2 regions of the Bradyrhizobium sp. USDA 376 genome follow, and region 1 is predicted to be linked to the other one. Evidence: riboswitches for the same ligand, from Rfam matches in the RefSeq annotation. Region 1 holds a riboswitch; the other holds the start of a gene.
What was found. Region 1 has a riboswitch for glycine ahead of ACVJ19_RS35595 (D-amino acid dehydrogenase). Riboswitches for the same ligand answer to the same signal wherever they lie in the genome.

Region 1 (15,067 bases):
AAGCCTTGTAGTACTTGGGATTGCCGATCAGCGCATCGAGCACGTCCTTCTGCTTGATCGCCAGGAATGCGGCGCGGCGGACCTTGACGTTGTCGAATGGCGGATGGAGGAAATTCATCCGCGCGCCCGTCTGGAATCCGAACTTGTTCAGGATCTCGAGCTTGAGCTCCTTGTCGGCTTCGATGGTGGGCAGCATTTCGATGGCAGGAATTTCCATGAAATCGACGTCACCCGACTGCAGCGCGTTCAACGCCGTCTGCGCGTCCGGCATCGTGATCCATTCGACACGGTCGACCTTCACCACCTTGCCGCCGGTGGTCCAGTTCGCCGGCTCCTTGCGCGGCACGTAATCGGTGTTCTTGACATAGACCGACTTCACCCCGGGCTGGAATTCACTCTGCACGAACTTGAAGGGGCCGGAGCCGATCTGCTCGGGGATCTGCTTGTCCACCGGCGTCTCGGCGAGACGCTTCGGCATCATGAATGCGACCCGCGAGGACGGCTTGCCGATCGATTCCAGCACGAGCGCGTACGGCTCCTTCAGCTTCAGCGTGATGGTCTTGGGGTCGGTGGCCTCGATGCTCGCGGTGAACAGCATCATTTGCTGCCCCATCCCGTCGACAGCGGCCCAGCGCTTCAGGGAGGCCACGCAATCTTCCGCGGTGACGGGCGCGCCGTCATGCCACTTCAGGCCATCGCGGAGCGTGAAGGTGTAGGTCAGCTTGTCGTCGGAGATCTTCCAATCCGCCATCTGCGGCTGGATCTTGAAGTTCGAATCCGTCGAGATCAGCGTGTCGTAGACCATGTAGCCATGGTCGCGCGAGATATAGGCGCTGGTGAAGATCGGATCGAGGATGCGCAGATCCGAATGCATCACGGCGGTGATGGTCTTGCCTGCGGCGAGAACCGGCGAGGCCAGTGCCGAAAGCGCCACGACCGAAAGCGCAAGTTTGGAGGCGAACGCGAGACGTCCCCGGCGGATGATTTGGAACATCGAAGTTCTCCTGGCAGTTCTGTTGGCAGTTTTCTTGGCAGTTCTCCTGGCAAGCGGCGCCGCTGATGACAGCGGCGCCGCGTAATGTTCGGCAGGAAAGGCGCGATGCGCCTTTCCTTACTTGGACTGGGGTTTACTCAGACTTGTCGACGTTCCAGAACAGCGGCGTTGCGGGGCCGTCGAGCAAGCCGGTGAGAGATTTGCGCCAGCCGCTCGGCAGCAGGTACTGCCCGAGGCGGGATGTAGATCACCTGCTCATAGGCTTCCTTCTGGATGTCGGTCGCGATCTTCTTCTGCTCGTCGATCGAGGAGGCGCGGACGAAGGCGTCCTTGAGCTGCTCGATCTTGGCGCTTTCAGCCCAGCCGAACCAGCCCTTCTTGCCCTGGCCGCCGATCGAGAGATTTGCGATCGGGTTGGACACGTCGGCCGCGACCCAGTTGGTGAAGAACATGTTCCAGCCGCCTTCCTTCGGCGGCTTCTGGCTGGCGCGGCGGCTCACCACCGTCTGCCAATCGGTCGCCTGCAGGTCGACCTTGAAGCCGGCCTCGCGCAGCAGCTGGGCGGCCACGATCGGCTGCGCCTTGAGCGTCGTGACGTCGCCGGGCGCCATGATCACCACCGGAGTGCCGTCATAGCCGGATTCGGCCAGCGCCTTCTTGGCTTCCGCCATGCCGTTGCCCTTCACCAGGGTTTCGGAGCCGACGTCGGTCGCGAGCGGCGTGTCGCAGATGAAGAACGCGCCGCAGATCTTCTGGTACTTGGCGTTGCCTACGAGCGCGTCGAGAACGTCCTTCTGGTTCATCGCCAGCAGAGCGGCACGGCGCACCTTCACGTTGTCGAACGGCGGATAGAGGAAATTCATCCGGCCGAGCGTCTGGAAACCGAATTTGTTGGAGACCTCGAGCGTGAGCTCCTTGTTCGCTTCCAGCACCGGCAGCATGTCGTAAGGCAGGTTTTCCATGAAGTCGATGTCGCCCGACTGCAGCGCGTTCACCGCGGTCTGCGAGTCCGGCATCGTGATCCATTCGACGCGGTCGACCTTCACCACCTTGCCGCCCGAGGTCCAGCTCGCCGGCTCCTTGCGTGGCACGTAATCGGTGTTCTTGACGTAGACCGCCTTCACGCCGGGCTGGAATTCGCCCTGCACGAACTTGAAGGGACCCGAGCCGACCTGCTCGGGGATCTGCTTGTCCGGCGGCGTCTCGGCGAGACGCTTCGGCATCATGAAGGCGACGCGCGAGGACGGCTTGCCGATGGAGTCGAGGACGAGGCCGTAGGGCTCCTTCAGCTTCAGCGTGATGGTCTTGGCGTCGGTCGCCTCGATGCTCGCCGTGAAGTCCATGAGCTTCTGGCCCATGCCGTCGACCGCGGCCCAGCGCTTGAGCGAGGCGACGCAGTCTTCCGCCGTCACGGGCGCGCCGTCATGCCATTTCAATCCGTCGCGCAGCGTGAAGGTGTAGGTGAGCTTGTCGTCGGAGATCTTCCAGTCCGCCATCTGCGGCTGGATCTTGAAATTCGAATCGGGGGCCACCAGCGTGTCGTAGACCATGTAGCCATGGTCACGCGTGATGTAGGCCGTGGTGAAGATCGGATCGATGATGCGAAGGTCGGAATGCATCACCGCGGTAAGAGTCTTGCCGGCCGCGAGCACCGGCGAGGCCAGCGCCGTTGAAAGCGCGACGACCGACAGCGCAAGTTTGGAGGCGAGCGCGCGAGGCCCCCGGCGCATGAAGTTGGACATAAAAAGTTTCTCCTGACGTGAAACTGTTCAAAGGCAGGTTATTCGTTGAGCATCCGGTTCGTTCCTTGGGCGAACTAACCTCATGCAATGCCTTTATCTTTTCGAGACTTGCAGACAGTGTTGAGCGCGTCAATCCGGTTTCGTCGCAAGCCCTCGCGGCGCGCGCACGGGCTCCACAAAGATCGGTTTGGCTCTACAACGCTCTCCGCTTGTCCTGCCGCGCGCCGATGCAATGCGCGTTCCATCTTTCGCAGCTTGAGAGACATTGAGATGAATCCAGCCAATCTTCCCTTCGATTCCGAGACCATGCTCGAGGGCCTGCGCACCTGGGTGGAATGCGAAAGCCCGACCTGGGACGCGGGCGCGGTGAACCGCATGCTCGATGTCGCGGCGCGGGATATGGCCATCATGGGTGCGACGATCGAGCGCATCGCCGGCCGCCAGGGTTTTGGCGACGTGATCCGCGCCCGGTTTCCGCATCCGAAACAGGGCGAGCCCGGAATCCTGATCGCCGGTCACATGGATACCGTCCATCCCGTCGGCACCATCGAGAAGCTGAAATGGCGGCGCGAGGGCAACAAGTGCTACGGCCCCGGCATCTACGACATGAAGGGCGGCAACTATCTCTCGCTGGAAGCGATCCGGCAGCTGGCGCGCGCCTCGTTCACGACGCCGCTGCCGATCACCGTGCTGTTCACACCCGACGAAGAAGTCGGCACGCCGTCGACGCGCGACATCATCGAGGCGGAAGCGGCACGCAATAAGTACGTGCTGGTGCCGGAGCCCGGCCGCGCCGACAACGGCGTCACCACCGGACGTTACGCCATCGCACGCTTCAATCTCGAGGCGACGGGACGGCCGAGCCACGCCGGCGCGACGCTGTCGGCGGGACGCTCGGCGATCCGCGAAATGGCGCGACAGATTCTCGCGATCGACGCGATGACGACGGAGGACTGCACCTTCTCGGTCGGCGTCGTGCATGGCGGCCAGTGGGTCAATTGCGTTGCCACGACCGCCACCGGCGAGGCGCTGTCGATGGCCAAGCGCCAGGCCGATCTCGACCGCGGTGTCGAGAGGATGCTGGCACTGTCGGGCACCAACAACGACGTCACCTTCAAGATCACGCGCGGCGTGACGCGCCCGGTCTGGGAGCCGGATGCCGGCACCATGGCGCTGTATGAGAAGGCACGCGGCATCGCCAAATCTCTCGGCGCGGAATTACCGCATGCGAGCTCCGGCGGCGGCTCCGACGGCAATTTCACCGGTGCGATGGGCATTCCGACTCTCGACGGCCTCGGTGTGCGCGGCGGCAATGGCCACACACTCGAGGAGTTCATCGAGGTCGATAGCCTGGTCGAGCGTGGGCGCTTGATGGCGGGATTGCTGGCGACGCTGGAGTGATACGGCCCGAGTCATTCCGGGGCGCGTCGAAGACGCGAACTATGGTGCGCAGTTGCGCACCTGAGAATCTCGGGATTCCGGGTCGCGCACGGAATGACGCGGTCATCAACTTCGCATTGCACAATGCGTTGGCAGTGGCGGTCTAAATTTATCCTTGTCTAAAAATGAGGCGTATCGTACTGCTCGATTGTCCACGCGACGATGCGGGAGAGATCGCAACGAAGGTTTTCAGCTTTCGTTGTGGCGCCGACGGAGCAACCGCCCCGGAAACTCTCAGGCAAAAGGACCGTATCGTCAGGACGATCTGGAGAGAGACGGCGCGATTTCAGGCAATCGTGACGTCCACCGAAGGGGATAGTCCGTTGCGTGATCCGCAGCGGATCAAGCTCTCAGGTAACCGTGACAGATGGGGCGCCGCCAACGGCCTTTGGCCGGCGGCCGACCTATCCTAACTCACGGGAGCCCCGACCCTGCCATGACCCATATCGCCATCATCGGCGCCGGCATCACCGGCGTGACGACCGCCTATGCCCTGCTCGAACGCGGCTTCAAGGTGACAGTGCTCGACAAGCACCGTTACGCCGCGATGGAGACATCGTTCGCCAATGGCGGGCAACTCTCCGCCAGCAATGCCGAAGTGTGGAACAGCACCGCGACGATCCTGAAGGGTCTGCGCTGGATGTTCCGGCGCGACGCGCCGCTGCTGATGAACCCGCGGCCGAACTGGCACAAATATTCGTGGATGAGCGAGTTCGTCGCCAACATCGGCAACTACCGCGCCAACACCATCGAGACCACGCGGCTTGCGATCGAAGCCCGCAAGCATCTGTTCGAGATCGCGGCGCGCGAAGGCATCGACTTCGATCTCGAACGCCGCGGCATCCTCCACATCTATCACGACAAGGCGGGTTTCGAATCCGGCCTGCGCGTCAACGCGCTGCTGCAGGAAGGCGGCCTCGATCGCCGTCCGGTGACGGCGGAGGAGATCCGCGCGATCGAGCCGACGCTGCGCAAGGCCTATTATGGCGGCTTCTACACGCCGTCGGATGCGACCGGCGATATCCACAAGTTCACCCGCGGGCTGGCGGACGCCTGCAAGCGGCGCGGCGCGACCTTCATCCACGAGGCCGATATCGATTCAATTGCGCGCGCCGGCAGCGGCTTCGTGCTCGGCTGGGCCGATCTCGCCGCAAGCGATGCCGTCGCCCCCGGGCGCGGCATGCTGAAGGTGGACGGAGTCGTGGTCTGCGCCGGCGTCGCCAGCCGCCACTTCGCCGCCCTCCTCGACGATCGCATCAACGTCTACCCGGTGAAGGGCTATTCGATCACCGTTCAGCTCGACACCGCCGAAAGCCGCGCCGCGACGCCGACCGTGAGCCTGCTCGACGAAGCCGCCAAGATCGTCACCAGCCGGCTCGGCGCCGATCGTTTTCGGGTGGCCGGCACGGCCGAGTTCAACGACTTCAACCGCGACATCCGCGCCGACCGCGTGCAGCCGCTGGTCGACTGGGTGCGCAGCAACTTCCCCGCCATCGAAACATCGCGCGTCGTGCCCTGGGCCGGGCTGCGCCCGATGATGCCGAACATGATGCCAGTGGTGCGCGCCGGGCGGATGCCGGGCGTATTCTTCAACACCGGCCATGGCCATCTCGGCTGGACCCTGTCGGCCGCAACCGCGCAGATGATCGCCGGGACCATTGACGGCTGGCGCGGGCTCAATGCGCCGCCGACCGTGCCTTCACTTGGGGTTGAGCGCGAGCTGCGTCATGCATCCTGAGTGGTCTCGATCGGACGCGGGGGCGGCCTCTTGCGACCGCCCTGCCCTTGGCACACAATTTGCCCCGAAAGACCGGCATCTCCGGCCCGCTTTCCCAGCCCGAGTACAGGCGCGCATGATAGACACGTTCGAATCCACGGGCGCCCCAGGGCCCCACAAGTTCCGCAGCCGGAGATAGGTGCATGCTAGGTTATCTCATTCGTCGCGTTCTGGCCGCGGTGCCCGTGATGGGCGTCGTCGCGCTGTTCGTGTTCCTGCTGTTGCGGCTGACGCCTGGCGATCCCGCCGCGATCCTCGCCGGCGACAACGCGACGCCGGAACGGCTCGAGCGCATCCGCGAATCGCTCGGGCTCAACGAGCCCCTGATCGTGCAGTTCATCACCTGGGTGAACAAGCTGCTGCACGGCGACCTCGGAACCTCGCTCATCTCCAACCTGCCGGTGATGAAGATGATCGGCCAGCGCGTCGAACCGTCGATCTCGATCGCGCTGTGCACCATCATCCTCGCCGTCATCGTCGCCGTGCCGCTCGGCGTGATCGCGGCGTGGAAGCACGGCACCTGGATCGACCGTTTCGTCATGGGCCTGTCGGTCCTGGGCTTCTCGGTGCCGGTGTTCGTGGTCGGCTATGTCCTGATCGAGGTCTTCGCGATCGATTTGCGCTTGGTGCCGGTGCAGGGCTTCCGCAGCATCTTTAACGGTTTTGGGCCGTTCTTCGAGCGCATGATCCTGCCGACCTGCGCCCTGTCCTTCATCTACATCGCGCTGATCGCGCGCATGACGCGCGCGGCGATGCTCGACGTGCTCGGTGAAGATTACGTGCGAACGGCGCGTGCGAAAGGCATCAACGAGGTTGCCGTGATGATGCGGCATGCGCTGCGCAACGCCGCCGTGCCCGTGATCACCGTGATCGGCACCGGCTTTGCGCTGCTGATCTCCGGCGTGGTCGTCACCGAGAGCGTGTTCAACATCCCCGGCATCGGGCGCCTCACCGTCGATGCGGTGCTGGCGCGCGACTATCCGGTGATCCAGGCCATGATCCTGCTGACGTCGCTGATCTACGTCGTCGTCAATCTTCTCATCGACGTCGCCTACACCCTGCTCGATCCCCGGATCCGGTACTGAGGCAAGGACAAGAACAAAATGTCGGTCGATACCCTTCCCCAGTCGTCCATTCCGATCACCTCGCCGCTGCGGCCGCGCTTCGGATTCCTCACCTCGACGCCGATCATCGCGACAGCGACGTTCCTGCTCGCCCTGATCGTGGTGATCTCGATCCTCGCGCCGCTGATCGCGCCGCATGATCCGATCCAGCTCGCGCCGTCGCAGCGATTGAAGCCGGCCTCGGCGCAATTCCTGCTCGGCACCGACGCTTACGGACGCGACCTCCTGTCGCGCGTGATCTATGGCGGCCGCATCTCGCTGCTGATCGGCATCGGCTCGGCGATCCTGTCGATCGCCATCGGCCTTTCGATCGGCCTCGTCTCCGGCTTCTTCAAGCTGGTCGATTCCGTGATGATGCGCATCATGGACGGCCTGATGGCGATGCCGAGCATCCTGCTCGCGATCGCGGTGGTCTCGCTCTCCGGCGCCAGCATCTGGACCGTGCTGATCGCGATCACGATCCCTGAGATTCCGCGCGTGGCGCGCCTGGTCCGCTCGGTCGTGCTGTCGGCGCGCGAGGAGCCTTACGTCGAGGCCGCGATCTCGGTCGGCTCCAGCCTGCCGAAGATCATGTGGCGGCACCTGATGCCGAACACGATCGCGCCGCTGATCGTCCAGGGCACCTATGTCTGCGCCTCCGCGATCCTCACCGAGGCGATCCTCTCCTTCCTCGGCGCCGGCATCTCACCTGAGACGCCGACCTGGGGCAACATCATGGCCGAGGGCCGCCAGTACTTCCAGATCAAACCCTCGCTGATCTTCTGGCCGGGCCTGCTGCTCTCGATCGCCATCCTCAGCATCAACCTGATCGGCGATGCCGCCCGTGACGCCCTCGATCCCCGCATGAAGCAGCGGGAAGGAAAGTGAAACCATTGATTCCGTCATTCCGGGGCGGTGCGAAGCACCGAACTATGGTGCGCAATTGCGCACCTAAGAATCTCGAGGTTCCGGGTTCACGCTTGCGCGCGCCCCGGAACGACGGTGGAGATCTCGCATGACCAACCCTGTTCTCGACATCAACAACCTCGTCGTCTCCGTCGGCAAGAAGCCGAAGGGCGCCAACATCATCGACGGCATCTCGATCCAGGTGCGCGAGCGGGAGACGCTGTGCCTCGTCGGCGAAAGCGGCTCGGGCAAGTCGGTGACCTCGCTCACCACGATGGGCCTGTTGCCGAAGGGCACGCTGGTGCCGACCTCCGGCAGCGTCAAGCTGGTCGGCGAGGAGCTGCTCACCGCCACCGACCGCCGCCTGCGCCAGCTCCGCGCGACGCAGATGGCGATGATCTTCCAGGAGCCGATGACCGCGCTCAATCCGGTGGTGCCGGTCGGCCGCCAGATCGACGAGGTGCTGCGCGCCCACACCAAGCTCGACGCGAAGGCGCGCAAGAAGCGCATCCTCGACATGATGGAGCAGGTCCGCCTGCCCCAGGTCGAGCGCATCTTCGCCTCCTACCCGCACCGGCTCTCCGGCGGCCAGCGCCAGCGCATCATGATCGCGATGGCGCTGGTGCTGGAGCCGAAGCTGCTGATCGCCGACGAGCCGACCACCGCGCTCGACGTCACCACGCAGAAACAGATCCTGACCCTGATCCGCGACCTCCAGCGCGATCACGGCACGGCGGTGCTGTTCATCACGCATGACATGGGCGTGGTGGCCGAGATCGCCGACCGCGTCGCAGTGATGCGGCAAGGCCGCCTCGTCGAGACCGGTCCGCTCGAGACCGTGCTGCGCAACCCGACCATGGAGTACACCCGCAATTTGCTGGCGTCGGTGCCGAGCCTGGTGCCGCGGCCGCCGCGCGAGGAGAGTCGCGAGCCGGTGGTGCTCGAGGCCAACGAGCTCGGCAAGGTCTACAAGGAACGCGCGTTCTTCGGCAAAGGCCGCGAGGTCGTCGCCGCCGACAAGGTCACGCTCACCCTGCGCAAGGGCCGCACGCTCGGCATCGTCGGCGAAAGCGGCTCGGGCAAGTCGACCGTGGCGCGCTGCATCGTCCGCCTGATCGATCCGACCTCCGGCGGCGTGCGCCTTGCCGGCCGTGAGATCGCCGACATCTCGCGCCGCCTGCTGCAGCCGCATCGGCAGAAGATCCAGATCGTGTTCCAGGATCCCTACCGCTCGCTCAACCCGCGCGTCACCGTCGGCGAGAGCATCGCCGAAGGCCCGATCAATTACGGGACCTCGCATGCCGACGCGATGAAACGCGCGCGCGAGCTGCTCGAGCTCGTCGGGCTGCCGGCTGACGCCGTGTCGCGCTATCCGCACCAGTTCTCCGGCGGCCAGCGCCAACGCATCGCGATTGCCCGCGCGCTCGCGCTCGATCCGGACGTGCTGGTCGCGGACGAAGCGGTCTCCGCGCTCGACGTCTCGGTGCAGGCGCAGGTGCTGGAACTGCTCGACGAGATCCAGAAGCGGCTCGGCATCGCCATCCTGTTCATCACCCACGACCTGCGCGTCGCGGCGCAAATCTGCGACGAGGTCGTGGTGATGCAGCACGGCCGCGTCGTCGAACAGGGCCCCGCCGCCGAAGTGCTGACGCATCCGAAGGAGGCCTACACCAAGGCGCTGCTGGACGCGGCGCCGGGACGCAATTGGGACTTTGCGAACTTCCGGCCGGTGACGGAAGGCGTGGCGGCCACGCTGTAGCAACACTCACGGTGTCGTCCCGGCCTAGTTGTGGAGCCTCAAGAGGTTGTCCTCGGTCAAACCGAGCCTGCTGATCGGCGTTTGAGATTTTATACCACCGTGGGGCCGGTGCCAGTTGTATTGGTGCAGCCAGAACGGCAGCTCTTGGGCGCGCCGATCTGATGTTGGATAGGCTTTGGCATAAGCCCATTCGCGAAGCGCGGTTTGGATGAAGCGCTCGGCCTTGCCGTTTGTTCTGGGTGTATAGGGCTTGGTGCGAATATGCTTGATGCCGAGGTCCCGGCAAGCGTCGCGGAAGGCGAAGGACTGGTAGCAACTGCCATTGTCGGTCATGACGCGCGTGACGGTGACGCCGAGGCTTTTGTAATAAGCCACAGCCGCCTTGAGAAAAGGAACAGCACTGTCCGCGGTCTCGTCGGGCTTGATCTCGGAGAACGCGACGCGGGAATGGTCGTCAATGCAGACGTGGACGAAATCCCAACCAGCGCCACGGCTCTTGTTCGGACCACTCGGATCGCCGGTGATGCGGTGGCCCACACGCTCGAAACGCCCGAGCTTTTTGATGTCGATGTGGAGCATCTCGCCGGGCGTCTCGCGCTCATAGCGGCGCTCCGGTTCGGCCGGCTCCAGGTCGCGTATCCGGTTTAATCCCAAACGGCGCAGGATGCGGCTGACGGTGGCCGGTGACACCTCGACCTCGGCAGCGATCTGTTTGCCGGTGTGGCGCTGCCGGCGCAACGCCTCCACAGCGGTGCACGTGGCGACCGGGGTTTGGCTTGGCGATGAAAGGGGCCTGGAGGAGCGATCACGCAATCCCTCCACACCTTCCGCGCGGAACCGCTTGACCCATTTGGCGACCGTCTTCGGCGTCGTATTGAACAGGTCGGCCGCGCCAGCTTGGCTCAGCCCGCCTTGCACCACGCTTCGGACCATCGCCTCTCGACCTTTGGGCGTCAAAGGCGCATTCTTGTGCACGTTCATCTGGTCTCTCCTTGGAACACTGAAGCTTCGCAACCTCAGCTTCCTCGGTTCAGACCAGATGGACAACCTCCTGAGAGACCACACCTAGTGCGCAATTGCGCACGGGGGCCGGGACCCATACCGCGTGATCTATCGATTGCTGGCGGTACCAATCCCGAACGACCAATCTTCGCCAAACATCTCCCTGGGGGTATGGGTCCCGGCCCCCGTGCGCAATTGCGCACTAGGCCGGGACGACACTGAATTTGTGGAAGCCCCTCCTCTCACAACACCCACCGCCCCGCAGCATTCCCAAAACGTCTTGACCCTATGCGTGGCGCGATTGCTTCCCGCCTTGCTCTCCTCGCAAAGCCGGGGCTAACGTCGCGCACTCCTGATTGACCGGACTGGAATTGATGACACGTATCGCCGTCGGCGGCTTCCTGCACGAGACCAACACCTTCGCCCCGACCAAGGCGACGTTTGCGGACTTCCAGCATGGCGGCGGCTGGCCGGCGATGACTGAAGGTGCCGACGTCGTGAAGGTGATGCGGCGCATCAATGTCGGGCTTGCCGGTTTCGTCGACAGTGCCGAGGCGAACGGCTGGGAACTCATCCCGACGATTGCCTGCGGGGCGAGCCCGTCGGCGCATGTCACCAAGGACGCCTTCGAGCGCATCGTGAAGGTCATGGTCGACGGCATCGCGGCCGCGGGTCCGATCGACGCGGTCTATCTCGACCTGCACGGCGCCATGGTCACCGAGCATCTCGACGACGGTGAGGGCGAAATCCTAGCGCGCGTGCGCCGCGTCATCGGCAAGGATGTTCCGCTGGTCGCGAGCCTCGACCTGCACGCCAATGTCACGCCCGCAATGATGGAACATGCGGATGCGCTGATCGCCTACCGCACCTATCCGCATGTCGACATGGCCGACACCGGCCGCGCCTGCGCAAAGCATCTGGCGCTGCTGCTGAAGACCAAGCAGCGCTTTGCAAAATCCTTCCGGCAATTGCCGTTCCTGATCGCGATCAGCTGGCAATGCACCAACGACTTTCCGACCAGGGGCATTTACGAAAAGCTCGCTGCGCTCGAGAGCGACGCGGTTCCAACGCTTTCTTTCGCGCCCGGCTTCCCCGCCGCCGATTTCCGCGATTGCGGCCCGAGCGTGTTCGCCTATGGCAAGACGCAAGGCGACGCTGATCGCGCCGCCGATGCGATCGTCAAGCTGATCGAAAGCCACGAGGACGATTTCGACGGCAGGATCTGGTCGCCCGACGATGGCGTGCGCCATGCCATGGAACTCTCGAAGAACGCGAGCAAGCCGATCATCATCGCCGACACCCAGGACAATCCCGGCGCCGGCGGCGATTCCGACACCACGGGCATGCTGCGCGCGCTGGTGCGCAACAAGGCGAGCGCCGCGACCGGCGCCATCTACGATCCGGAATCGGCGAAGGCCGCGCACGAAGCCGGCGTCGGCGCGACCGTGACGCTCGCGCTCGGCGGCAAGTCCGGCATTCCCGGCGACGAGCCCTATCGCGAGACTTTTGTGGTCGAAAAGCTCTCCGACGGCCGCTTCATCGCGCCCGGTCCCTATTATGGCGGCCGCGAGATGGAGATGGGCCCCTCCGCAGCCTTGCGCATCGGCGATGTCCGTGTCGTCGTCTCCTCGCACAAGGCGCAGCTCGCCGACCAGGCGATGTACCGCTACGTCGGCATCGAGCCGACACGAGAGAAAATCCTGGTCAACAAGAGCTCGGTGCACTTCCGCGCCGATTTCGAGCCGATCGCGGAAAAGCTGATGATCTGCGCCGCACCCGGCGCGATGCCGGCCGACACCGCCTCCCTGCCCTGGACGCGCCTGCGCCCGGGCATCCGCATCAAGCCGAACGGCCCCGTTTTCAATCCTCCTTCACGCTAACCGGACAGGACACATGCCCACGATCGACCGCATCGACGGCTACGCCGACGAACTCACCGCCATCAGGCGCGACCTCCACGCCCATCCCGAGATCGGCTTCGAGGAAGTGCGCACCTCCGGCATCGTCGCCGACAAGCTGAAGAGCTGGGGCATCGAGGTGCATCGCGGTCTCGGCGGCACCGGCGTGATCGGCGTCATCAAGGGCAAGGGCTCGGGCGGCAAGCGCATCGGCCTGCGCGCCGACATGGACGCGCTGCCGATGGAAGAGAACACCAACCTGAAATGGAGCTCGAAAATCCCCGGCCGCTTCCACGGCTGCGGCCATGACGGCCACACCACCATGCTGCTCGGCACCGCGCGCTATCTCGCCGAGACCCGGAATTTCGACGGCACCGTGCATCTGATCTTCCAGCCCGCCGAGGAAGGCCTCGGCGGCGCCCGCGCCATGATCAAGGACGGCCTGTTCGAGAAATTCCCCTGCGACGAGCTCTATGGCCTGCACAACGCGCCCGACCTCAATCATGGTGAGATCGCGATCCTGCCCGGCCCGGCAATGGCCAGCGCCGACTTCTTCGATCTCCGCATCACCGGCTACGGCGCCCATGGCGCGATGCCCGAGCGCTCCAAGGACGCGGTGATCATCGCGACCACGCTGGCGCAGGCGATCCAGACCATCGTCAGCCGCAACGTCGAGCCGCTGCAGGCCGCGGTCATCTCGATCACCCAGATCCATGCGGGTTCCGCCTATAACGTCATTCCGGGCGAAGCGCATCTCTGCGGCACCATCCGCACCTTCTCGAATGAAGTCCGCGCCCTGATCGCCGACCGCATCCGAACGATCTGCGCCGGCATCGCGGCCGCGTATCAGTGCACGATCGAAGCCGACATCCGCGACACGTTCGGTGTTCTGGTCAACCAGGTCGAGCAGTCCAAGGTGGTCGAGGAGGTCGCGCGCACGATCATCGATCCCGCCAACGTGATCACCCGCGCTCAGCCGAAGATGGGCAGCGAGGATTTTGCCGACATGCTGCAGACCATTCCTGGCGCCTATTTCTGGGTGGGGCATGACGGCTCGGTGCCGGTGCACAATCCCGGCTTCGTGCTCGACGACAAGATCCTGCCGATCGGCGCCAGCATGTTCGCCCGGATCATCGAGACCCGTATGCCGGTAGGTTAGCAATGCATAAGAAGAGCCCTGAGGAAGCGGTCACCTCGCTGCACGATCTCTCCGCGGTCGACCTGATCGCGGGCTATCGCGCGAAACAATTCTCGCCGAGCGAGGTGCTGGAGGACGTGCTCGCGCATGTCGCGGCATGGGAACCGCATCTGAAGGCGCTCTATGCATTCGACCCTGACAGCGCGCGCGAGGCGGCAAAGGCCTCGACCGCGCGCTGGACCGGGGGCGAGCCGTCAGGCGCGCTCGACGGCGTGCCTGTCACGGTGAAGGACAACATCGCGACCAAGGGCGTACCGGTGCCGCTGGGCGCTGCCAGCGTCAAGCTGGTGCCAGCCGAGAAAGATGCCCCGCCCGCCGCGCGGTTGCGCGAGGCCGGCGCGATCATCTTCGCCAAGACCACCATGCCCGATTACGGCATGCTGTCGTCCGGGCTCTCCAGCTTCCATGCGCTCGCGCGCAACCCATGGGACCTCAGCAAGAACCCCGGCGGCTCCAGCGCCGGCGCGGGCGCCGCTGCCGCGGCGGGCTATGGCCCCTTGCATCTCGGCACCGATATCGGTGGCTCGGTCCGGCTGCCCGCGGGATGGTGCGGTCTCGTCGGCCTGAAGCCGAGTTTTGGCCGCGTGCCGATCGATCCCGCCTATGTCGGTCGTGTCGCAGGTCCCATGACCCGCACCGTCGATGATTGCGCGCTGATGATGAGCGCGATCGCAAAGCCCGACCGGCGCGACGGCATGAGCCTGCCCGCCGAGCCGCTCAACTGGAAGGGCCTGGAAAAATCTCCGCGAAAATTGCGCATCGGCCTGATGCTCGATCCCGGCACGGGCATGGCGCTGGAGAAGCCGGTGCGCGAGATCGCGGTGAAGGCCGCGAAGGCATTTGAATCCGCGGGCGCGGTCGTGACTGAGGTCGACGGCATCCTCACCCGCGAGATGCTCGACGGCCTCGACAATTTCTGGCGCGCGCGGATGTGGGACGATCTGTCGAAGCTGACGCCGGCCGAACAGGCAAAGGTGCTGCCCTACATTTTCAAATGGGGCGAGTCCGGCGCGAAGCTCTCGGGTGTCGACGTCATCCGCGGCTTCAACCAGACCATGACGATCCGCGCGGCGGCGTCAAAATTGTTCTGCGAGCTCGACTATGTGATCTCGCCGACCGCGCCGAACGTGAACTATCCGGCGGAGTGGGCCTCCCCGACCAACGATCCCATGAAGCCGTTCGAGCACATCGCCTATACCGTGCCGTGGAATATGTCGGAGAATCCGGCCGTCTCCGTCAACGGCGGCT
Region 2 (15,067 bases), 160 kb from region 1:
ATCCGCGCCACCTCCCCTGCAATGGACGGTGCGGGCTGATCCAAAACTTCGGCCCGCGATAAAGCCAGTGAACCCATGATCGTCTCCCGCACCTTGTCCTGTTGCTATTGCTAGATGCCGACCTCGAGATTGACCGGGCGGGTGAAGGTGTTGGCGACCGGCGACCATTTCTTCACATGGGCGACCAGCGCGTTGATCTCGTCCGGCGAGATGCCCTCGCACTCCATGTCCACTTTCACGCGCACGTCGGTGAAACCGACCGGCTTGTCGGAGACATCGCCGGTGCCCCAGACCGCGGTGATGTTGAGGTCGCCTTCGAGCTCGAGTTCGAGCTTGTTGACGATCCAGCCGCGATGCACCGCGTTGGCGTGCAGGCCGACCGCAAGGCAGGAGCCGAGCGCGGCGAGCGAGGCCTCCGACGGATTGGGCGCGGTATCGTCGCCCAGCAGCCCCGGCGGCTCGTCGACGATGTAGGGCTGCAGGTTGCGGATGTAGTTGGCGTGGCGGAATTTGCCTTCCGCCACCGTCTTGCACTTCAAGGTCTTGATGACCTTCGGATTCGCCTTGCCGTTGGCGATCAGTTGCTCGAGCCCGTTCTTGTCGATGGGCGCGAGGCACCCCGTCAGCACTGTCTTCTGAACGACGGCAGTCATCAATCTTCTCCCTGGCAGAAGTGGAAATCGGCAGGATACCGAACGGTCTGTTTCCTTGCATGGAGCGTGCCAGAGCCGGCCAAAATCAAAACGCGAAGCATTGGAGCCGCTTACGCCTCCCTGCCTGCGGATTGATCAGCCGCTCCTTGCTCAAAGGCGATGCAGATGGCCTGGTCTTTGCGAATCTTTTCAGCGCGGAACAGATGCGGCTTGCTGATGCGGCATGGCTGCGGGTAAGTTTGTCACCATGGCAAAAGCTTCATCGAAGAAGACTGCAAACGCGCCGCATTCCGGCGCCGGCGACGACGAGTCCGCACGCGGGCGTCTGCTCAGCGCGGCGACGCATCTGTTCTGCAAGAACGGCATCAACGCCACCGGCATCGACGCGATCATCGAGGAAGCCGGCACGGCGAAGACCACGCTCTACAAGCTGTTCGGCTCCAAGACCAATCTCGTCAACGCGGTGCTGGAGAGCGAAGGCAAGCAGTGGCGCGAATGGTTCATCGGCGCCATGGAAGCTGGCGGCGGCGACGCGCAAACAAAACTGACGCGGATCTTCCCTGCCCTGAAGAGCTGGTTCGCGGAAGAGCGCTTCTACGGCTGCCCCTTCATCAACGCCGTCGGCGAGCACGACAAGGACGCCAAACAGTTCCGCAACATCGCGCTGAAGCACAAGAAGATCGTGCTCGGCCACATCGAGAAGCTCGCCGGCGAGCTCGGATCAACCGAGCCCACCGTGCTGGCGCACCAGCTCGGCCTCATCATCGACGGTGCCATCGTCGCCGCCATGATCTCGCGCGACCCGGGCGTGGCCGATACGGCCGCGCTCACGGCAACTCCCCTGCTCGGCCAGGCGAAGGTGAAGAAAAAGCGCGCGGCGGATCAATTGGAGGCGGTGTGATCGCTCTGGTCTCGTAGCCCGCATGCAGCGAAGCGGAATGCGGGGACACCGTCCCGGATTACGCTCCGCTCCATCCGGGCTACGACGCTGGTAGCCCGCATGAGCGCAGCGACATGCGGGACCTTTCCCCGGATATCGCGGAGCCTGTCATCGGGCGGCGCTTCGCGCCGACCCGTTGGCTCGCTACCCCAATCCGCCTCTCCCTCGCCGCCACTCCTGCACCAACCCGCACCTACCTGCACGGCCACAGTCCCGGCAGCGCCCATTTACCTCGCGTCAAGCACGGCCGGCACAATCGGCTGCTACCTTAAAAGGCTGTTAGGAGCCGTCGTCGTTGTTGGCCCCGGGATACGGGGACGCTTCCGCAATGCAATCGAACGAGGGACTCTACAGCGCGCCGCGCTGGCGGCTGACGCGCTGGCTGGCCGAGCCGGGGCCTGGGGTGCCCGAGGACATCCGGGCCGCGCTCATTGCGCAGCTCCACGGATCGCTGCCGGTCTTTGCCGCCGGCGCCGTCAACACCATTGCCGTCGCCGCCGTGATCGCCGCGCGCAAGCAGACTGCCCCCTTCATCGTCTGGCTGGTCATGGAGATCGCGATCTGCCTCGCCCGTCTCCTCGTGCTCGCCAGCGCGCATCGCAGGGCGCGTGAGCACCGCCCCACTCCGACCGACCTTCATCTCCTGCTCGCGGTCGCCTGGAGTGCCAGCGTCGGATTTGGCGCCATTGCCAGCCTTGCGAGCGGCGACTGGGTCGTCGCCATGCTGGCGTCGCTGTCGGCGGCGGCGATGGTCGGCGGCATCTGCTTCCGCAATTTCGGCGCGCCGCGCCTCGCCGGAACCATGATCCTCCTGAGCCTCGGTCCCATCATCCCGGGCGCCGCGCTCGCCGGCGAGCCGTTGTTCTACATCGTTTATCTGCAGGTGCCGATGTATCTCGCCGCGATGACGGCCGCTGCCTTCCGCCTCAACCGCATGCTGGTCACCACCATGCGCGCCGAGCGCGAGAACAGCCATCGCGCCCATCATGACGCGCTCACGGGGCTGCTCAATCGGGCCGGCTTCGTCGAGGCGCTCGGCACGAGGCTTGCTGCGCGCGCCGAACGCCGGTTCGCCGTGATGTTCTTCGACCTCGACAATTTCAAGCCGATCAACGACACGTTCGGACACGCGGCGGGCGACGAGGTGCTAAAGACGGTGGCCGCGCGCGTGCGCCGGGTGTTGCCTGACCGCACGGCGGTTGCGCGGATGGGCGGCGACGAGTTCGTCGTGCTCCTCGACGGCGTCACGCCCGAGATGGCGCAGGAGATGGGACACCGCCTCATCGCCGAGGTCGCCGCCTCCTATGAGCTCGGCGGCGAGGTGCGCGCCAGCGTCGGCATTGCGATGTCGCCGGATCACGGCGCCGACGTCGCGGAATTGCTCGCCGTCGCCGATGCCGCGCTCTACGAGGCGAAGTCGGGCGGCAAATCGCGCTGCTGCCTCGCCTCGGTCGAGACCAACCTCGCGGCCTTGCGCCGGCTGCAACAGAGTGAACCGAAAGGTCCGATCGCAGGCGTGGCCTGATGCGGGATCCGTAGGGTGGGCAAAGGCGCATAGCGCCGTGCCCACGACTTCGCAGATCGAGGCTGCGGACTGTCACAGCATTACCGCAATAACAACTAGGATTATGCGAAAGCGAATGGATGTCTTTGGTGATCAGGTTGCTCAGTCGCTCTCTTGCCGTCGTTATATTCGCCTGCGCGGCAACATTCGCCGAGGCGGCCGACGGTCCGATCACCTACTTTTCGGATGAGGCGACCTTCGATTTTGCGGAGCGTACGCGCCCGTCATCGACCGATCAGGTCACCGTTGCCAAGGTGCGCGTGCTGCGGGAACCTGTTTTTCTCGTTGGTCCCGACCAGTCCGGACGTCCATCGATTGAAAAGCCGCGAGAACCTTATGCCGCGAAGTTGAAGGTGCTCGACGTCATTCGTGGAAAGCGACCTGCCCAAGAGTTGGTAAGTGTCACGTTCGGTGGAGGCCGTGGGGGCACCTTCACTCACACCTATGCTCTGGGTCCGAGCACACCGCGTCAGTTGGCCCAGGAGTATTACGTCGCGATGTACGAGGATGCTCTCGGATTTCACCTTATCGGAATTCCGATGAGCTCGGAGCGGTATCGGGAATGGCAGGGGGAGATTGCGAGATTTGAGCATGAACGACAGAGGTCGCCACCGAAATAGTCAGTTTCGCGATCGCGAGGGTGGGCAAAGCAACCTGTCCGCCGTAGCTCGACGAGCGAAGGCGGAAGCGTGCCCACCATCGCATCCGTAGACAAAAGTCGTGGGCACGGCGCGATGCGCCTTTGCCCACCAGAGCTGGCCCCGGTTGTTTGGACAGCGCCCCGCTGGATTTAAGTGGATTCCTGCCGGGTTATGCTGAACGCGGGGCTTTACGGTTTTGTCGTTGCGTCGGGAGGGCGTAGCCCGACCAGAGCGACGACAAAACCGTCGGCGACGGTCATGCGGCCATCACCATAGCTTGCGTGCCGAAGTAAGCCTCGTCGGGCGTGCGCCCGTCAAGGCTCGAGTGAGGGCGTCCCTGATTGTAGAAGGCCAGATACTTGGCAATTGACGCTCGCGCCTCGGACACGCTGTCGTAGGCGCGGAGATAAACTTCTTCGTATTTGACCGTGCGCCAGAGCCGCTCGACAAACACGTTGTCGCGCCAGGCGCCCTTGCCGTCCATGCTGATGGCGATCTTCGCGTCCAGCAGCACATCGGTGAACTCGAGGCTGGTGAACTGGCTGCCCTGATCCGTGTTGAAAATCTCGGGCCTGCCGTGCTTCGCCAACGCCTCCTGGACCGCTTCGACGCAGAAGGCCGCCTCCATTGTGATCGAGACGCGATGGGCCAGGACCCGTCGGCTGAACACATCGACGACCGCCGCGAGATAGACGAAGCCACGCCGCATCGGAATGTAGGTGATGTCCATTGCCCACGCATGGTCGGGCCGCTCGATCTTCAATCCGCGCAACAGGTACGGGTAGATCTTGTGACCCGGAGCCGGCTTGCTCGTTTTCGGGCGACGATAGACCGCCTCGATCCGCATGCGCTTCATCAGCGTCGCGATGTGGCGGCGACCGGCGTATACGCCCTCCCGCCGCAGCAACGATCGCAGCATACGCGCTCCCGCGAAGGGATAATCGAGATGCAGCTCATCGAGCCGACGCATCAAGGCAAGGTCCTCGGCCGAAACTGGCCGAGGTTCATAGTAGACCGTGCTGCGAGCCAGCTTCAGGACCTTCGCCTGGCGCACGATAGAAAGATCATGATCGCGGTCGATCATCGCTTTGCGCTCAGCAGGCCCGCCTTGGTGAGCGCGCCGGACAAAAAATCGTTTTCCAACGCCAGCTCGCCGATCTTGGCATGTAACGCCTTCAAATCGACCGGCGTCTCGGCCGATGTCTTGTCATGCCCAAACACGCCGGCGGCGCCTTCCAGGAGCTGGTTTTTCCAGATCGTGATCTGGTTCGGATGAACATCAAACAGTTGCGCCAGCTCCGCCAGTGTCTTGTCGCCTTTGACCGCAGCCAAAGCAACCTTCGCCTTGAATGCCGGAGAATGCGTCCGGCGGCTCTTCTTCGTCATCTTCGCTCCTGATTCGCAGCAAGAATCCTCGCCGCTGTCAGGCAGAAAATCCACTCAAGCTACTGTCCGAATTTGCGGGGCCAGCTCTACCCTACGAGAGCTGCGCGCGACGAACCTTACGCGCCTTGCTCCATCATCCCCTGCAGCCGAACCAGCTCCGCCTCCAGATCCCGCTCCACATCCGCCGCGCGGATCTCCAGCACCCGATAGTCGCGCGCCTCGAGCCAGGTCCGGCGCCCGGCGCGGTCGGCGGCGATGGCCTCGCCCTCGCCCGGGTTGACCAGCTCGATCGCGATCCGGTGCGGGAACGAGACGAAGTCCGGGATGTGCCGCCCCACAGGGGTCTGGCGCTTGAACCCACCTGCGAAGCGGCGGTCGCGGGTCAGGGCCTGCCACAGCAGGCGCTCGGCGTCGGTCGGATTGCGGCGGAGCAGGCGGGCGAGCCCGCGCACCGTGGAGCCGCTGTCGGGCACGCCGCCGCCCTGCCCGTGCTCGGCCAGCAGCGCGCGCAGGCGTGTTGCCTGCTCGCCGTCGAGCACGCCGCCCTTGGCCGGGCCCTTGCGCCCCTCCGCGATCGCCATGACGACGCCATGGAGTGTATGCATGTCCTGCTTGGTTGGCTCCATGCGGCTGAAAATGTTGCGCAGGTTCACCAGCATGGTGTCGCGCTTCTCGGCCGGCCGCAGGAACTCGACCTTGTCGAGCTCGCGCACGAGATTGTCGAAGAAGGCCTGCATCTGGTGCTGCGAGGCGCGCTCGGAGCGCTCGGGCATGGCGTGCGGCAGTTCGCCGGATGTGGCCCGCTTGAACCATTCATAGCCGATCAGCAGCACGGCCTGGGCGAGGTTGAGCGAGGCAAAGCCGGGATTGACCGGGAAGGTGATGATGCGGTTGGAGAGCCCGACCTCCTCGTTGGTCAGGCCCCAGCGCTCCCGGCCGAACAGGATGCCGGCCTTGCCGCCGGTCGCGACGTGCCCGGCGATCTCGTTGACTGCCGCCTCCGGCCCGACCACGGGCTTGGCCTGGTCGTGGGGGCGAGCCGTGGTGGCGAACAAGAGGTCGAGGTCGGCGACCGCCTGCTCCACGGTGTCGAACAATTCGACCTTTTCCAGAATGTGGTCGGCGCCGGCCGCGGCCCGCTGGGCCGCGATGTTGGGCCAGCCGTCCCGGGGGTTGACGATGCGCAAGGCGCCAAGCGCGAAATTGCCCATGGCGCGCGCGGCCATGCCGATGTTTTCGCCCAGCTGCGGCTCGACCAGGATGACGATGGGACCGTCGAGGGAAAGGCCCGTCTTGCTTCTGTCAGTCCCCGACATCTCGCTCCGCTTTCACACTGTTTCTCAAGGCCTTGGCAATGCCACCTGAGGAATTGATTCAAAGCCAGCCACCGGCCCGTCCGGCCTCGCCCGCCTGTCGTTTGCCTGTCCTGACAAAATTCTCAAGGGAAATAACGGGTTGGATTCAACTTTTGAATCTCGCCTGAAACCTCACCCCCGCCCCCCCGGATCCCGCTCCCCATCTGTGGAAGCTGGATGAGCTAAAAGTGCATAATCACTTGGCTTTCGCCCGCTGCTATCAGGTGCTAAGAGGCGGCGGATATTCACGTTGGCGCGCCAAAAGCGCCGTTCCCAAGAGGCTTCCCCGATCATGGCAAAAATCAAGGTATCCAATCCCGTCGTCGAACTCGATGGCGACGAGATGACCCGGATCATCTGGCAGTACATCAAGGACAAGCTGATCAACCCGTTCCTGGATGTCGAGCTGATGTATTTCGACCTGGGCATGGAATACCGCGACCACACCAACGATCAGGTCACCATCGACGCCGCCGAGGCGATCAAGAAGGTCGGCGTCGGCGTCAAGTGCGCCACCATCACCCCGGACGAGGCCCGGGTGAAGGAGTTCAACCTCAAGCAGATGTGGAAGTCGCCGAACGGCACCATCCGCAACATCCTCGGCGGCGTGATCTTCCGCGAGCCGATCATCTGCAAGAACGTGCCGCGCCTCGTTCCCGGCTGGACCAAGCCGATCATCATCGGCCGCCACGCCTATGGCGACCAGTATCGCGCCACCGACATCAAGTTCCCGGGCAAGGGCACCCTCTCGCTGAAGTTCGTCGGCGAGGATGGCACCGTGATCGAGAAGGAAGTGTTCAAGGCTCCGGGCGCCGGCGTCGCCATGGAGATGTACAATCTCGACGACTCCATCATCGACTTCGCCCGCGCCTCCTTCAACTACGGCCTGCTGCGCGGCTACCCGGTGTACCTGTCGACCAAGAACACCATTCTCAAGGTCTATGACGGCCGCTTCAAGGACATCTTCCAGGAGATCTTCGACAAGGAGTTCAAGAAGGAGTTCGACGCCAAGGGCCTGACCTACGAGCACCGCCTGATCGACGACATGGTGGCCTCGGCCCTGAAGTGGTCCGGCGGCTATGTCTGGGCCTGTAAGAACTACGACGGCGACGTGCAGTCCGACACGGTCGCGCAGGGCTACGGCTCGCTCGGCCTGATGACCTCGGTGCTGCTCACCCCCGACGGCAAGACCGTCGAGGCCGAAGCCGCCCACGGCACCGTGACCCGCCACTACCGCGAGCACCAGAAGGGCAAGGAGACCTCGACCAACTCGATCGCGTCGATCTTCGCCTGGACCCGTGGCCTGTCGCACCGCGCCAAGCTCGACAACAACGCCGAGCTCGCCAAGTTCGCCGCCACGCTGGAGAAGGTCTGCGTCGACACCGTCGAGGCCGGCTACATGACCAAGGACCTCGCGCTCCTGGTCGGCGCCGACCAGCGCTGGCTCTCGACCACCGGCTTCCTCGACAAGGTCGCCGAGAACCTGACGAAAGAGCTGGCGGCGTAAGCCGACCGCAATTTCGCCCGACTGGGCCAGACATCATCACGGGCCGCGCCTTTGGGCGCGGCCCGTTTCTTTTTTTGAGAGCTTTTGCGGAGATGCGATCATGTCGACCAAGCTTGCCATCCCCTGCCTGATGCTGCTCGCCGTAATGGCCGGGCCGGCCGCCGCCGATCCGCTCCCCGACGCCATCGCCGCACCCGGCGAGACCATCGTGCTCAACGTCCACGCCGAGGGCGCGCAGGTCTATGAGTGCAAGGCCGCCGCCGACGGCAAGCTCGCCTGGGCCTTCCGCGAGCCGGTCGCGACGCTGCTGTCCGAGGGCAAGACCGTCGGCCGTCACTATGCCGGGCCAAATTGGGAGCTTGCCGACGGCAGCGCCGTCGTCGGCAAGATGATTGGCAGGCTGGCCATCGCTAACGCGTCAGGCCAGACCACCGATATCCCGTGGCTCAAACTGGAAGTGACCAGCCACCGCGGCACCGGGCTTCTGAGCGATGTCACGACGGTACAACGTATTCATACCAAGGGCGGCTGGTTGAATGACGGTCCCTGCGATACGGCGGGCACCTTTCAAAGCCTGCCCTACTCGGCCGAATACGTCTTCCTGAAGAAGGGCTGACCGCTCAGCGGTCGGTGTCTTCCTTCTCCGCCTGCGCCAATTCGGCCTGCGCGAGGTCGCCGCTATCGGCGAGCCGCGCCTTGGCGGTGGTATGGACGTGCTCGGCCAGCGTTGGCATGCGCGCGATCAAGGCGTGAAAATCCTGGGCGTCGAGCACGAGCAGGCGCGTCTTGCGCGTCGCCGTGACGGTGCCGCTGCGTTTTGTCTTATGCAGCAGCGCGATCTCGCCGAAGAAGGTGCCGTCGGCGAGCCGCACCTGCTGGCTCGGCAGCGCGATCTCGACCTCGCCCGCGGTGATGAAATACATCGACGAAGCGGCATCGCCCCGCCGTACCAGGATCTCGCCCTGCTCGATGGTGCGGGCGCGCAGGAGACGCATGATGTCGGCGATCTCGGAGGCCGACAGGTGCGAGAACAGCGGCACCCGCGCCAGCATGCCCCAGGTGACGACGAAATCGCGCCGCCTCACCTCTTCCGCGAACGCGGAGGAGATGATCGCCACCGGCAGCGCGATCATGGCGAAGCCGCTGATGATGGCGAAGGTCGAGATGAACTTGCCGAGCGGCGTCACCGGCACGACGTCGCCATAACCGACGGTGCCGAGCGTCACGATTGCCCACCACATCGCCTGCGGAATGGTGCCGAGCTTGTCCGGCTGCACGTCGCGCTCGATGGCGTAGAGCAGCGAGGCGAAGGTCAAGACCGCGCCGACCAGGATGACGATGCAGCCGATCAGCGCGCGACGCTCGGCATGCACCGCGGCGAGCAGCGAGCGCATCGCCGGGGAATAGCGGATCAGCTTGAAGAACGGCAGCACGCCGAGCGCTGCCAGCGTCGCATGCCGTCCCGTCGCGAGCACGATTGCCGCCGGCAGGAACGCCATGAGGTCGATGATGCCGAGCGCCGAGAAGACGTAGCCCAGCCGGTCGGCGAGCGCGGAGCCCTTGCGCGGCGTATGGCCGGCCACGGTCCACAGCCGTGCCGCATATTCCAGCGCGAACACGATCACCGCGAGGATGGTGATGCCTGCGAACAGCATGCCGAATTGCGCATCTAACTCCGGCACCGAGGCGAGGATCATCGCGGCCACATTGAGCACGATGACGGCGATGATGAGCTGGATGAAGCGCGACCCGACCGAATAGGCCAGGGGGTCGTGCTCCAGCAATTCGTAGAGGCGATCCCGCAAGTCGGGATCGCCAGGCCCACGTCCTCGCGGAACGAGGCGCATGGTGCTTTAAGCGCCTGCCATCGCTTTTTCGATCGCCGCAAGCGCCGCGGTCGCGTTGGCGCCATCGGGGCCACCGGCCTGCGCCATGTCGGGCCGGCCGCCGCCGCCCTTGCCGCCGAGCGCTTCGGAGGCGACGCGCACGAGGTTCACGGCGTTGAAGCGCGCGGTGAGGTCCGGCGTGACGCCGACCACGACGCCGGCCTTGCCGTCCTCGGTGACGCCGACGATGGCGACGACGCCCGAGCCGATCTGCTTCTTGCCGTCATCGGCAAGGCCCTTGAGATCCTTCATCTCGATGCCCTCGACCGCGCGCGCCATCAGCTTGACGTCGCCGACCTCGCGCACGCCGCTCGCTGCGCCGTTGCCGCTGGATGCGCCGCCGCCCATTGCGAGCTTCTTGCGGGCGTCGGACAGCTCGCGCTCGAGCTTCTTGCGCTCCTCCATCAGCGCGGCGATGCGCGCCGGCACGTCGTCGATCGAGGTGCGCAGCTCGTTCGCCGCGGTCTTCGCCAGCGCCATGGTCTCGTTGGCGTGTTTTCGCGCGTAGTTGCCCGTTAGCGCCTCGATGCGGCGCACGCCCGAGGCGACCGCGCTTTCGCTCGTCAGCGTGATCAGGCCGATGTCGCCGGTGCGCTTGACGTGCGTGCCGCCGCAGAGCTCGACCGACCAGCCAAGCACGTTGGCGCCGCGCTCGCGCGCGGTCCTGCCCATGGAGACGACGCGGACCTCGTCGCCGTATTTCTCGCCAAACAGCGCGCGCGCCCCTGCTTCACGGGCCTCGTCGACGCCCATCACGCGGGTGGTGACCTCGTCATTCTCCAGCACCACGTCGTTGGCGATGTCCTCGACGCGGGCAAGCTCCTCCGCCGTGATCGGCTTCGGATGCACGAAGTCGAAGCGCAGCCGGTCCGGCGCGACCATCGAGCCGCGCTGGGCGATGTGATCGCCGAGCACCTGACGCAGCGCTTCATGAATCAGATGCGTCGCCGAGTGATGCGCGCGGATTGACGAGCGCCTGCCGTGGTCGACTTCGAGCTGCAGCGCCGTGCCGAGCTTGAGCTCGCCGCTCTCGACGGTGCCGATGTGGACGAAGAAATCGCCGAGCTTCTTCTGCGTGTCGGTGACGCGGACCTTGATGCCGCCCTCGCCGGTGAGCACGCCGGTGTCGCCGACCTGGCCGCCGGATTCCGCATAGAACGGCGTCTGGTTCAGCACGAGCGCACCGGTCTCGCCGGCCTTGAGGCTGGCGACTTCCTGGCCGTCCTTGACCAGTGCGGACACCACGCCCTCGGCGCTCTCCGTCTCGTAGCCCAGGAACTCGGTGGCGCCGAGCTTTTCGCGCAGCGGGAACCAGATCGCCTCGGAGGCGGCCTCACCCGAGCCCTTCCAGGACTCGCGCGCCTTGGCTTTCTGACGCTCCATCGCGTCGGTGAAGGCGGACTGGTCGACGCCGATGCCGCGCGACTTCAGCGCGTCCTGGGTCAGGTCGAGCGGGAAGCCGTAGGTGTCGTACAGCGTGAAGGCGACGTCGCCGTCGAACATGTCGCCCTTTTTCAGGGACGCGCTCTTCTCGTCGAGGATGGCAAGGCCGCGCGCCAGCGTCTTGCGGAAGCGGGTCTCTTCCAGCCGCAGCGTTTCCTCGATCAGATTCTCCGCGCGCATCAGGTCGGGATAGGCCTGGCCCATCTCGCGGACCAGCGCCCAGACCAGGCGATGCATCAGCGGCTCTTTCGCCCCAAGCAGCTGTGCGTGGCGCATCGCGCGGCGCATGATCCGGCGCAGCACATAGCCGCGGCCCTCGTTCGAGGGCAGCACGCCGTCCGCAACCAGGAAGGCCGAGGAGCGCAAATGGTCGGCGATGACGCGGAACGAGGCGACATTCTGCTCGTTCGGCCCGCTGCCGAGCGCGGACGACGTCGCGTCGATCAAATGGCGGAACAGGTCGGTCTCGAACACGCTGTCGACGCCCTGGAGGACGCAGGCCATGCGCTCCAGGCCCATGCCGGTGTCGATCGAGGGACGCGGCAGATCCACGCGCTCCTCCTTCGTCACCTGCTCGTATTGCATGAACACGAGATTCCAGAATTCGAGGAAGCGGTCGCCGTCCTCTTCCGGCGAGCCCGGAGGCCCGCCCCAGATGTGCTCGCCGCGATCGATGAAGATCTCCGAGCACGGGCCGCACGGGCCGGTGTCGCCCATCGCCCAGAAATTATCCGAGGTCGGGATGCGGATGATGCGGTCGTCGGAGAAGCCGGCGATCTTCTTCCACAGGCCCGCCGCCTCGTCGTCGGTGTGGTAGACCGTGACGAGCAGCTTGTCCTTCTTCAGCCCGTACTCCTTCGTGATCAGCTTCCAGGCGAGCTCGATCGCGCGCTCCTTGAAGTAATCGCCGAACGAGAAATTGCCGAGCATCTCGAAGAAGGTGAGATGGCGCGCGGTGTAGCCGACATTGTCGAGGTCGTTGTGCTTGCCGCCGGCGCGCACGCATTTCTGCGAGGTGGTGGCGCGCTGGTACGGCCGCTTCTCGACGCCGGTAAAAACGTTCTTGAACTGCACCATGCCGGCATTGGTGAACATCAAGGTCGGGTCGTTGCGCGGCACGAGTGGCGAGGACGGCACGATCTCGTGGCCGTTCTCGGCAAAGAAGTTCAGAAAGGTCGACCTGATCTCGTTGACGCCGCTCATGTTCATCCAATCGGGTGTGCTTGGACCCGCTGCCGCCGTCCAAACCGGAAATTAAGGCTGATATCTGCGGGCCAAAGCGCTTTTAGACAAGGCCAGCTTCGCTGTCCAGAAACTGTGCAAGGAGATCAGAGGGTTGCCGCAGGGGCTCAATCCGGTTGAAAGCCGCTGAAGTCGCGTTGACAGGCTTGGCTACCCTGTGGTCTCTACCCATCTGTATCGTACGGCCACGTCGGGAGAGACCGGCTTTAGGCAGCCGGCGCCGAAGGAGCAACCGCCCCGGAAACTCTCAGGCAAAAGGACCGCGTGGCTTTGACAGCATCTGGAAAGAGGCGCCGACGGGCTTAAGACCCGGACTGCGTCCGCCGACGGGATAATACTCTCAGGCACAGCGACAGATGGGGCTTCGACTGGTGTCCATCGGGGAATCGTCCCCGGGGAACCGCCGAGGGCCCCTGAGATGCTAGCGCACAACCAAGACTCCCTGAAACGGACGCCCCTCTACGGCCTCCATGTGTCCCTGGGCGGCAAGATGGTGCCGTTCGCGGGCTATGACATGCCCGTGCAATACCCCGCGGGCGTGCTGAAGGAACACCTTCATACCCGCATCCAAGCCGGCCTGTTCGACGTCTCCCATATGGGCCAGATCGCGCTTCGGCCGAAGTCGGGCAAGGTCGAGGACGCCGCCCGCGCGCTGGAACGGCTGGTGCCGCAGGATATCGTGGCGATTGCGCCGGGCCGGCAGCGCTATGCCCAGTTCACCAATGCCGAGGGCGGCATTCTCGACGATCTGATGGTCGCCAACTTCGGCGATCACCTGTTCCTGGTGGTCAACGCCGCCTGCAAGGACGCCGACGAGGCGCATCTGCGCGCGAATCTGTCTGGCGACTGCATCATCGATTCGTTTGCCGACCGCGCGCTGATCGCGCTGCAGGGTCCGAAGGCGGAAGCGGTGCTGGCGAAATTCTGTGCAGCGGCGCCCGGCATGAAGTTCATGGACGCCGGCCCGCATGAGGTCGCCGGCATCAAGTGCTTCGTCTCGCGCTCCGGCTACACCGGCGAGGACGGGTTCGAGATCTCGGTTCCCGCCAGCGATGCCGAACGCCTCGCCAGGACGTTGCTTGAAAATCCGGACGTGCTGCCGATTGGCCTCGGGGCCCGCGACAGCCTGCGGCTGGAAGCCGGGCTCTGCCTCTACGGCCACGACATCGACACCGCCACCACGCCGGTCGAAGCCGCGCTGGAATGGTCGGTGCAGAAAAGCCGCCGCACCGGCGGCGCCCGCGCCGGCGGTTTCCCCGGCGCCGAAAAGATCCTCGGTCACTTCGATAACGGTGCATCCCGCCGCCGCGTCGGCCTGCGCGCAGAGGGCCGTGCGCCGGTGCGCGAAGGCGCGCTGGTGTTTGCTGAGAGCGCGGGCGGCGAGCCGATCGGAAAGGTCACCTCGGGCGGTTTCGGCCCGAGCCTGAGCGCGCCGGTCGCGATGGGCTACGTGCCTGTGAGCCTGAGCGCGCTCGGCACAAAACTGTTCGCCGAGGTGCGCGGCCAGCGCCTGCCCTTGCAGGTCGCCGCCATGCCCTTCGTGAAAAACACCTACAAACGCTGAGGACGAGACAATGACCACGACGCTGTACACTTCCGACCATGAATGGCTCGCCATCGACGGCGATACCGCCACGGTCGGCATCACCGACTACGCGCAGCAGCAGCTCGGCGACGTCGTGTTCGTCGAATTGCCCAAGGTCGGCCGCAGCTTGAAGAAGGCCGAAGCCGCCGCCGTCGTGGAATCCGTGAAGGCGGCCTCGGACGTCTACGCCCCTGTTACCGGCGAAGTGCTCGAGACCAACGAGGCGCTAGCCGCCGAGCCGGCGCTGATCAATTCGGACGCGCAAGGCGCGGCCTGGTTCTTCAAGATCAAGATTGCCGACAAGAGCGAACTCGGCGGCCTCATGGATGAAGCCGCCTACAAGGCACATACGGCTTAGGGACTATGGAGCAAGCGATGACCGCGCACCGTAAATCCAGCGGCGAGACCGCCGCCAGTTTCGTTCGCCGCCACATCGGTCCGTCGGCGCGCGATGTCACCGCAATGCTCGAAACGGTCGGCGCTAGAAGCGTCGATGCGTTGATGTCAGAAACGCTGCCGGCCTCGATCCGGCAGGCCACCCCGCTCGACCTCGGCAAGCCGCTGAGCGAGACCGAGGCGATCGCGCATATGGCCGAGCTCGCCGCGCAGAACCAGGTCTTCACCTCGCTGATCGGCCAGGGCTATTCCGGCACCATCCTGCCCGCGGTGATCCAGCGCAACATTCTGGAAAACCCGGCCTGGTACACGGCCTATACGCCCTACCAGCCCGAGATCAGCCAGGGCCGGCTTGAGGCGCTGTTCAACTTCCAGACCATGATCTGCGACCTCACCGGGCTCGACGTCGCCAACGCCTCGCTGCTCGATGAAGCGACCGCCGCGGCCGAAGCCATGGCGCTCGCGGAGC

Region 2: another riboswitch for glycine. It lies ahead of gcvT (glycine cleavage system aminomethyltransferase GcvT); the one in region 1 lies ahead of ACVJ19_RS35595 (D-amino acid dehydrogenase).

The regions. Positions count from the first base shown of each region.
Region 1 covers NZ_JBSSGN010000001.1:7,553,749-7,568,815, forward strand. The annotation lists gene ACVJ19_RS35580 (ABC transporter substrate-binding protein) at 1-994, opposite strand, end outside; partial or broken gene ACVJ19_RS35585 (ABC transporter substrate-binding protein) at 1,128-2,736, opposite strand; gene ACVJ19_RS35590 (M20/M25/M40 family metallo-hydrolase) at 3,007-4,137, shown strand; glycine riboswitch at 4,332-4,436, shown strand; glycine riboswitch at 4,440-4,545, shown strand; gene ACVJ19_RS35595 (D-amino acid dehydrogenase) at 4,613-5,914, shown strand; gene ACVJ19_RS35600 (ABC transporter permease) at 6,097-7,038, shown strand; gene ACVJ19_RS35605 (ABC transporter permease) at 7,057-7,944, shown strand; gene ACVJ19_RS35610 (ABC transporter ATP-binding protein) at 8,072-9,721, shown strand; gene ACVJ19_RS35615 (IS481 family transposase) at 9,746-10,702, opposite strand; gene ACVJ19_RS35620 (M81 family metallopeptidase) at 11,098-12,603, shown strand; gene ACVJ19_RS35625 (M20 aminoacylase family protein) at 12,617-13,780, shown strand; gene ACVJ19_RS35630 (amidase) at 13,783-15,067, shown strand, end outside.
Region 2 covers NZ_JBSSGN010000001.1:7,717,733-7,732,799, forward strand. The annotation lists gene ACVJ19_RS36365 (acyl-CoA dehydrogenase family protein) at 1-77, opposite strand, end outside; gene ACVJ19_RS36370 (OsmC family protein) at 111-653, opposite strand; gene ACVJ19_RS36375 (TetR/AcrR family transcriptional regulator) at 901-1,554, shown strand; gene ACVJ19_RS36380 (diguanylate cyclase domain-containing protein) at 1,922-3,118, shown strand; gene ACVJ19_RS36385 (hypothetical protein) at 3,238-3,777, shown strand; one part of gene ACVJ19_RS36390 (IS3-like element ISRj2 family transposase) at 4,055-4,932, opposite strand; one part of gene ACVJ19_RS36390 (IS3-like element ISRj2 family transposase) at 4,932-5,184, opposite strand; gene ACVJ19_RS36395 (TrmJ/YjtD family RNA methyltransferase) at 5,301-6,500, opposite strand; gene ACVJ19_RS36400 (NADP-dependent isocitrate dehydrogenase) at 6,832-8,046, shown strand; gene ACVJ19_RS36405 (DUF3455 domain-containing protein) at 8,147-8,662, shown strand; gene ACVJ19_RS36410 (cyclic nucleotide-gated ion channel) at 8,667-9,893, opposite strand; gene alaS (alanine--tRNA ligase) at 9,900-12,578, opposite strand; glycine riboswitch at 12,799-12,889, shown strand; gene gcvT (glycine cleavage system aminomethyltransferase GcvT) at 13,036-14,181, shown strand; gene gcvH (glycine cleavage system protein GcvH) at 14,192-14,560, shown strand; gene gcvP (aminomethyl-transferring glycine dehydrogenase) at 14,578-15,067, shown strand, end outside.